3 regions of the Paenibacillus sp. FSL L8-0436 genome follow, and region 2 is predicted to be linked to each of the others. Evidence: predicted binding sites of a transcription regulator. Region 2 holds the regulator's gene; each other region holds the start of a gene.
The links. Region 2 encodes Rex, which represses fermentation and respiration genes when NADH is low (regulators of the CRP and FNR family bind a similar motif). Its sites were predicted from a motif close to TTGTGAAATATTTCACAA; they were not measured.
Positions count from the first base shown of each region.

Region 1: the regulator Rex is predicted to act here: its motif matches at 1,956-1,973, upstream of pflB (formate C-acetyltransferase).
Region 3: the regulator Rex is predicted to act here: its motif matches at 1,478-1,495, upstream of qoxA (cytochrome aa3 quinol oxidase subunit II).

Region 1 covers NZ_CP151955.1:5,140,089-5,143,277, reverse strand. The annotation lists gene adhE (bifunctional acetaldehyde-CoA/alcohol dehydrogenase) at 1-1,800, shown strand, start outside; gene pflB (formate C-acetyltransferase) at 2,061-3,189, shown strand, end outside.
Region 2 covers NZ_CP151955.1:4,864,271-4,867,459, reverse strand. The annotation lists gene dinG (ATP-dependent DNA helicase DinG) at 1-980, shown strand, start outside; gene NSS79_RS22350 (redox-sensing transcriptional repressor Rex) at 1,070-1,762, shown strand; gene NSS79_RS22345 (amidohydrolase) at 1,749-3,050, shown strand; gene NSS79_RS22340 (DUF5590 domain-containing protein) at 3,112-3,189, shown strand, end outside.
Region 3 covers NZ_CP151955.1:1,086,867-1,090,055, forward strand. The annotation lists gene qoxB (cytochrome aa3 quinol oxidase subunit I) at 1-171, opposite strand, end outside; gene qoxA (cytochrome aa3 quinol oxidase subunit II) at 215-1,231, opposite strand; gene NSS79_RS05010 (polysaccharide deacetylase family protein) at 1,738-2,868, shown strand; gene NSS79_RS05015 (TetR/AcrR family transcriptional regulator) at 3,004-3,189, opposite strand, start outside.

The DNA of each region.
Region 1 (3,189 bases), 280 kb from region 2:
AAGAAAATGATCGCAAATGGCTGCTACTTTGTGAATAAAGAAGAAGCTGCTAAGCTGACCAACGGCGCAATGAATGTAGAAAAATGTGCGGTTAACCCGGCAATCGTAGGTCAATCCGCTGTGAAGATCGCTGAAATGTGCGGTATCCAGGTTCCTGCCGGAACGAAGATTTTGGTAGCTGAACTCGAAGGCGTAGGCACCAAGTACCCGCTGTCCGCTGAGAAACTTAGCCCGGTTCTGGCTTGCTACAAGGTTAAGAATGCTGACCAAGGGATTGAACGCGCAGCTCAAGTCGTCGAATTCGGCGGCATGGGACACAGCTCGGCTATCCATTCCAACAATGAAGAAGTTATCATGAAGTTCTCGAACCGTCTGCAAACTGGACGTATTCTTGTTAACTCACCTTCAACACATGGCGCCATCGGCGACATTTACAATACTAATATTGCTTCGTTGACTCTGGGCTGCGGATCTTATGGACGCAACTCGGTATCGCAAAACGTAACTGCCATCAATCTGATCAATGTGAAAAGGGTGAACCGTCGTACCGTGAATATGCAATGGTTTAAGGTGCCTGATAAGATTTATTTCGAAAAGGGAGCCACTCAATACCTGGCCAAAATGCCTGATATTACCCGCGTAGCAATTATCACTGACCCTATGATGGTTAAACTGGGTTATGTAGAAAGAGTAGAGCACTACCTGCGTCAACGCCAGACCCCTGTGGCGATCGAAGTGTTCTCGGAAGTTGAACCGGATCCATCGACAACTACCGTGGAAAAAGGTACAGCTATGATGAACAGATTCCAACCGGACTGCATCATCGCACTCGGCGGCGGTTCCCCAATGGATGCTGCAAAAGGAATGTGGCTGTTCTATGAACACCCAGATGCTGACTTTAACGGTTTGAAACAAAAGTTCATGGATATCCGCAAACGGGTATACAAATTCCCTAAGCTCGGCAACAAAGCGAAATTTGTAGCTATTCCAACAACATCGGGTACAGGTTCGGAAGTAACCTCGTTCGCGGTTATTACTGACAAAACTACTGCAAATAATACTAAATATCCGCTTGCAGACTATGAGCTGACTCCGGATGTAGCGATCATCGACCCTGAGTTTGTATATAGCTTGCCTAAGACTGCTGTTGCTGATACAGGTATGGACGTATTGACACATGCGATTGAAGCTTATGTTTCTGTTATGGCAAGTGACTACACCGATGGTCTGGCTATCAAAGCTATCCAGCTGGTATTCCAATACCTGGAGAAATCCGCACTTGAAGGCGACAAACTTGCCCGCGAAAAAATGCACAACGCATCGACGCTGGCTGGTATGGCATTTGCCAATGCATTCCTGGGCATCAACCACAGCTTGGCGCACAAATGGGGCGGTCAATACCACACGGCTCATGGACGTACCAATGCCATCCTGATGCCGCACGTTATCCGTTACAATGCCAAGAAACCAACGAAGTTTGCTTCGTTCCCTAAGTATTCGCACTTTGTAGCTGACGAACGTTATGCTGAAATCGCCCGTATTCTGGGATTGCCTGCACGCACTACCGAAGAAGGTGTAACCAGCCTGATCAATGCAATCCGCGACATGAACAAAAAATTGGGCATTGAAGAGTCGTTCCAACAACTCGGCTTTGATCCTAAGGATTTCGAATCCCGCGTAGACTATCTGGCTGACCGTGCATTTGAAGACCAATGTACTACTGCCAACCCTAAACTGCCGCTGGTTACTGAACTTGCTGATGTATACCGCAACGCATTCTACGGAAGATTCGACAACTAATTGGTGATTTCTTAGCAAAGAATAAGGTTACAGGTTAATATGGAAGGGGATGGTAGTGACAAATATCACCGGAAAGGTGATATTTGTCACAGTCCTTTTTCAGAAAATAAACTAAAATGTTTATATAAAGAACGGTCCCAGTTATGAAGACGCGATTGTGAATTTAATTACAACCATATCTTTGGGATCACGAGACACGGGATTAACCTTCAAGCCCGCGATCTCTACAAATATAATAAATATAAATGGAGGGATTTAGTATGTCGGTGATTGAAAAAGATGTACAAGAAGTGAAGTCGAGTTGGAGAAGTTTTACAAAAGGTAAATGGGCCAGAAAAGTCGACGTTAACGAATTTATTTCCAAGAACATCAAGCCTTATGAAGGAAACGAAGATTTCCTCGTAGGTCCTACCAGCAACACTACTGAACTGTGGAAGATTATCTCCCAGCTGAGCAAGGAAGAAAGAGAAAGAGGCGGCGTATGGGACGTTTCCCTGGATACTGTCTCCACCATCACTTCCCACAAGCCAGGCTACATCGACAAGGACAAGGAACAAATTGTAGGCGTACAGACTGATGCTCCTTTCAGACGTTCTATTCAACCGTTCGGCGGTATTAAGATGATGATCGATGCCACCAAAGCTTATGGCTTCGAGCTTCCGAACAACATTGTCGAAATGTTTACGAATATCCGCAAAACGCATAACCAAGGCGTGTTTGATGCATATACACCTGACATGAGAGCAGTACGTAAATCCGGCGTTATTACAGGTCTTCCTGATGCTTACGGCCGCGGACGTATTATCGGTGACTACCGCCGTATTGCTCTATACGGTATTGACTTCCTGATCAAAGACAAGAAACAACAACAAACCGAGCTTGAAGTTGATTCCATGACTGAAGAAGTAATCCGGTTGCGCGAAGAGCTGTCGGAACAAATCCGCGCTCTGGGCGAGCTGAAAGAAATGGCTGCCGCTCACGGACTTGATATTTCCAAACCGGCGAACAACTTCAAAGAAGCTACTCAATGGGTATACTTCGGTTATCTGGCAGCAGTAAAAGAACAAAACGGTGCTGCAATGTCCCTGGGACGTGTATCCTCCTTCCTCGACATCTATGCACAGCGCGATTTTGAAGAAGGTACACTTACTGAAGAACAAGCACAAGAAATCGTTGACCATTTCGTAATGAAACTGCGTATTGTGAAATTCCTGCGTACGCCTGACTATAATGAACTGTTCTCCGGCGACCCTACTTGGGTAACGGAATCCATCGGTGGTATGGCTGAAGACGGAACAACACGCGTAACTAAGAACAGCTTCCGCTTCTTGCATACCCTGTACAACCTGGGACCTGCTCCAGAGCCTAACTTGACGGTTCTGTGGTCCG
Region 2 (3,189 bases):
TGTTCAAGGATTTGGCATCCATCCGGGAACAAATCCGTTTCTTTATGGGTCTCAGTGACGATAATATCGTGTACTGGATGGAAGGGAGCGGCAACTACCGGGGCAAGTCGCTTCAGCTCTACGCCGTGCCTGTCGATGTAAGCAGCCAGCTCAAGGATCTGTTCTTCGACAAGAAGAAGAGCATAGTGCTGACGTCTGCCACGTTATCGGTCGACAAGTCCTTTCAGTTCATGATTGACAACCTTGGTCTTTCTGAAGCCTCTGAGCAAGGGCGTCTCATGACAGCGCTGCTGCCTTCACCGTTCAAGTACCGTGAACAGGCGCTGCTTGTCATCCCGCGCGATTTTCCCAGTGTTAAGGGCAGCGTAGGCGATGCGCGTTTTGTAGACAAGCTGGTGCATTCGCTGGCTGAAGCGGCGGCGGCGACCAAGGGGCGGATGCTGGTGCTGTTCACCTCCTACAAAATGCTACGCCAGGTTTATGATCCGCTGAAAGAGGCCTTGGCTTCCCAGGACATTACGGTTCTGGGCCAGGGTGTGGAAGGAGGCAGCCGCAGCAAGCTGATCCGGCGTTTTCAGGACAGCTCTGCATCGGTATTGCTTGGAACAAGCAGTTTCTGGGAAGGAGTCGACATCCCTGGCGAGGCGCTGACCTGTCTTGCGATTGTAAGGCTGCCGTTTCAGCCGCCGAATCATCCGCTTGCCGAGGCAAAGGCGGAGCTTCTGCAGGCCCAGAAGAAGAATCCTTTTATGAAAATGTCTGTTCCACAAGCAGTGATCCGGTTCAAACAGGGTTTTGGGCGATTGGTTCGCACAGCGCAGGACCGGGGAATTGTTATTGTATATGATACCAGGGTTATCGAAGCTTATTACGGGAAGTACTTCCTGTATTCACTCCCTGGTCCGAAGATGGAGCACATGCTTACCGATCAGATGGTTCCGCGGATTGCGGAATGGCTTGAAGAGGGCGGCGTTTCCTAATCTGTCATCGTTTATAAATTTTTTCCATCTCTTTGTACCATGGGCTGTGTCCCGTTCGCAGAGCGGGCACTGCACGTGGTTGTCATACGATATCGCGTCAGTGCAATTCTAAATTAGGAGGAGAAAACATGAAATCGGATAAAATATCGGAGGCCGTCGTTCGCAGACTCCCAGTGTACCTGCGTTTCCTGAACGATCTCCAAAAGCGTGAAATCTCAACCGTTTCTTCTCAGGAACTCGGGCAGAAGCTGGACCTTAATCCGGCGCAGATTCGTAAGGATCTGGCCTATTTTGGTGATTTCGGCAGAAAAGGCATTGGATATGACGTGTCTTATCTCATCGAAAAGATCCGTCACATTCTGAAGCTGGATCAACAAATCAATGTGGCCCTGGTAGGTGCCGGTAACCTCGGTCATGCCTTGTCCAATTACAATGCTTATCTGAAGGATACTATGAAAATCACCGCTGTATTTGATTCTTACGCTCCCAAGATTGGACAAAAGATCAACTCTCTTACGGTTCAGCCGATGGAAGAGCTGGGTCAGACCATCCGTGATCAGGGAATCCGGATCGGGATCATCACTGTACCGGACAGCGAAGCACAGAATGTAGCTGATATTCTGGTAGAATCGGGCATCGAGGCGATCCTGAATTTTGCACCGGTCATTCTGAAGACACCTTCAACCATCCGGATTCATGCTGCTGACTTTACGACTGACCTGCAAAGTCTGGCGTATTATTTACATGATGGAAAGGAAGGAATTACAGATGAGCAGCAATAAGATGATAATTGCAAACGGACGTTTTCTGGTTCCCGGAAGCGAGAAGCCGGTCCTGAGCGGTTATATGACTATAGAAAATGATTTGATCACATACATAGGGGAAGAGAAGCCCGTTATTGAAGAAGGCACAGTGACGCTCGACGGCAGCCGGCTGCTGTTCATGCCGGGTCTGGTCAATACCCATGGCCATGCTGCGATGTCGCTGCTGCGCGGCTACGGGGATGATATGGTCCTTCAAGCCTGGCTGCAGGAGAAAATGTGGCCGATGGAGGAGAAGTTTACCGGAGATGATGTCTACTGGGGCACTTCCTTATCTGTTCTGGAAATGCTGAAAGGCGGCACAACCACCTTTTTGGATATGTATGATCACATGGACCGGGTGGCCGAGGTGGTCGAGCACTCCGGCATCCGTGCGGTGCTGATGCGCGGTGTTATTGGTCTATGTCCTGAAGAAGTGCAGAATCAGAAGCTTGCGGAAGCTGTTGCGTTTGCCCGCAACTGGCACGGCAAGGCTGACGGCAGAATTACAACCATGATTTCACCGCATGCCCCGTATACTTGTCCTCCGGACTTTTTCATGCGGTTTGTGCAGGCGGCACATGACCTGGACCTGCCGATGCATACGCATATGTCGGAAACGCTGCGTGAAGTGGAGCAGAATGCCGCTGATTACGGCCTGCGTCCTGTAGCGCACCTGGAGAAGCTGGGGATGTTCACCCGCCCGTCCTTAATCGCCCATGGTGTCCACCTGAACGATGAGGAGATCGAAATCCTCGCCCGCCACAAGGTGGGTGTGTCCCATAACCCGGGAAGTAACCTGAAGCTTGCCAGCGGGGTTGCACGGGTGCCTGAGCTGCTGAGAGCCGGAGTCAAAGTTTCGCTCGGTACGGACGGGGCGGCAAGCAACAATAATCTCGATATGTTCGAGGAAATGCGGCTTGCAGCATTGATCCATAAGGGAGTCAGCGGTGATCCTACCGCAGTTCCGGCACCGGAAGCGCTGCTGATGGCTACGCAATATGGGGCGGAATCGGTCTTCCTGAACCAGGTGGGCCGCCTTGCAGCGGGGATGAAGGCTGACTTTATTGCAATTGATATCGATCAGCCCCATTTACTGCCGCATAGCGACTTGCTCTCCCACGCCGTGTATTCGGCCAGCGCCAAGGATGTCGAGCATGTCTGGGTGAACGGCAAGCAGGTTGTGAAGCATGGTCAGTGCCTGACACTGGACGAGGAAGAAATCCGCCGCAAGGCGCAAGAAACTTTTGAAGGGCTGCTGAAGCGGTAATTCGACTGCCGCCGCAGTTGACTTTATGACGTTTCATATATTAAGGAAAGGAAGCTGCATTTTGAGGAAAAGGAAAAAATGGCTTCTGCTGGGGATCGCTCTGTTTCTGCTCATTTTGTTCGGTCTAAGCCAATTTTAT
Region 3 (3,189 bases), 3.6 Mb from region 2:
CATAACCCCGATCTTCTTATGGTCTACAGTTGTAAGCCATTCGCGCCAGAGGTATCCCCATTTCTTGAAATAGGTAAGCCCAACGAGAATCCCGATGGTCGCAAGAGCGATACTGATCATTGCTCCGTATATCAGGGGTTCGCCGTGAACCTTAAATTTGTCTAAATCCATTAGGGTAGCTCCTTTCAGGTTGTTACATTAAACTGTGAGCGAGTTAGTGGCCCTCGTGTGTGTGTTCTTCTACAGGTGAGCTTGGAAGCGGCTGATTCAACTCAGGGTTGGGCTCGCTGTCAAATTCGGTCTGGCTGGACGGTTCAGGGGAAGGGTGGATGTCCTTGTTATCCTGATGATCCATATTTCCGTTATCCATATCCATTTCCGTACCATCCCCGCTCATATGCTCGCTATGGTCTCCCGGCGGCGGGCTGAACTCCAAATGGGTGGAGGAATAGGTTTTGCGTCCAAGATGTTCGGCAGCCAGCAGGCCTTTGAATTCATCCTCCGTAAGCTTAGGCGCGGTATCCTTAACCTCTTTGACCCATTCGGCATATTCTTTGTCGCTCATCACAAGCGCCTCGAATTCCATGTGGGCGAAGCCTTTACCGCTAAAGTTCGAGTTCTTGCCGATAAATGAACCTGCGGTGTCGGCGGAGAGATTAAGTTTTGTAAGCATGTCGCTCATCGCATACTTCTGCCCGGCAAGCTGTGGAATCCAGAAGCTGGTGATGGTGCCGAAAGAGTACAGTCTGAACTCTACCGCACGGTGAATCGGGAAATTGACGTAGTTTACGGTTTCAATTCCCTCCTCAGGATAGCTGAAATGCCATTTCCAGTTGGAAGAAGAGGCGAAAATAACCAAAGGCTTCTGGTCCTTGTATTCCTTCGCGACATTCTCAACCGCATGGGTTGATTTTACAGTCACTACTGACAAAAAGGTTACGATGATAATCGGGATAATAATCCAGATGGCTTCGAGAACCTTGTTGCCCTCCTCATGTTCTGGAATGTAACCTTCGTTGCTTTTCTTCGCCCGGTATTTCACCAGTACGAATATATATAAGATGTAGACAACTGCCAGGACCCCGATCATCACCAGAATGGACAGGATGATGGTGTCAGATAAAGTGCGTGCGGCCGGACCCTTCGGATTCAGAACGGTGAGCGAACTGCATCCCGGCAGAAGAAGGATTAGGCTGAGGAACAAAGCGTATAACGGACCCTTTTTTTTCATTATAGAACTCCTTCCTTCAATACTTCTTTTCATTGCCGTTCATTAGCCAAGAAACATTAACCTGTATCTATAGTAAGAACTACTTACCCATAATGCAAAATACATATTTTAACAATAAATCCACATAAGACCTTAATAATGGCGAACAAGTTAAATATATGTGATCGAATTGTTACAAATGTCGAAAGGTATGACAAAGATCACTGTAGTGGTGCGGTTTAAGGTAATTTTAAGGTTGTTCAAATTTCGTTCACTTTTTCACAAATGTTACTAATTTCGTCACAATTAATTTGTGCAATAAAGCCTGATTTTAACCGCTTTTTGTGGCCGTGACAGCTTTCGACGATTATTGCGATTTTTTGATAAATATTAAGAATATGTCTTTTGTCACTGTGAAAAAGTAACAAGATATTCTTTGGGCGGTTACAATCTCTCAAATTCAAATCTATCTATGTGTGATAAAGTATAGATAAATATACATAGATAGGAGATTACTGCTTGTGCGAATGAAAAAAACAATGCTGTTATTCATGTCTTTATTCTTATGTTTCGGTATTCTACAGAACACGGCAATCGCAGCCGGAACGAATGCCTCATTACGTCTTGGTGTGAACGACACACTGACGGAAATAGAAGCTGTTTCTGTAAAAGGTAACTATTATGTTCCAGTACGCGCTTTGGCGCAGAAGCTGAAGTGGAACATTTCCATGCTTCAGGAAGGGGTTCAGATCGCCGGAGGCGGCAAATCCCTTTTACTGCTCAAAAATGACGGAGGGGCCAAACTCCCGAATGATACCCTTGTTCCAATAAGTACCTTTGTGCAGAATGGATCGCTGATGGTTCCGCTGCGGATAAGTACTTATCTTGGGTATATGATAACCTTTGAGCCGGATAAATATTTACTAAGAGTGCGGGATACTTCAGCGGCTTTGGATGATGCGGCGTTCGTAAGCCAATTCAAGAGCGAATTAAAGCCGATTGTCAGCGCAAAGCCGGCTACGGAGACAACCCCGGGCAAGCAAGGGAGGATAGTGTATCTTACCTTTGACGACGGACCGTCGGCAACGACTTCGCAACTGCTGGATATTCTGGGCAAAAATGAGGTAAAGGCGACCTTTTTTATGCTTGGACCCAATATGAACCGGTATCCATCGGCAGTGAAACGAATTGAAGAGGAAAGCCACGGACTCGCACTCCACGGCATGACTCACCGCAAAGAGAAGTTTTATGCTTCTCCGGGTGCAGCGCTTGCCGAAATGTCAGCTGATAATGCAGTGCTGAAGAAGATCACCGGCTCCAGTACAACGCTGATCCGTCCGCCGTACGGAAGTAAACCTTATTTCACCAAATCCTTCAGGGACAGAGTGCTGAGCCAGGGTTTCCATCTGTGGGATTGGAATGTGGACTCAAACGACTGGAAATACAAGGAGAACAGCGCCAGGATCTATAATACGGTTATGGAACAGGTCCATAAACTGCAAAAGTCCAACAGCAATCCTGTTATCCTGATGCATGATCAGAAAGCTACACTGAAAGTGCTGCCGGACGTACTCAAAACACTGAAGAAGGAAGGCTATACCTTTGAGATTATTACGAAGGATATGGAGCCGCTGAATTTTTGGAAGGATAAGCGCTGATCGTCAGCGTTTACGGCAAGAGGTAGAAAGAGTGTAAAAAGCGGCTTAAGCAGATTGTTTTCTGCTTAAGCCGCTTTTTTTGTGCTGCGAGTTGGTTTAGGGGTCCGTATCTGTATGCCCGGCAGCATAGCCTTGTCATATGTACAAATACCCTACGAGCATACTGACAAGCTCCGACTTCAGCCTTTCGATTGAAATGCGGTGGGGCGAAAATGCAATCACGTCCACAATGGCGTTGATAGATTCAAACACGAGGATTGCAGCAGCTTCCAGATCGGTAATTTTAAGCTCATCCTTGCCCATTTGAAGATATTGAAGCGT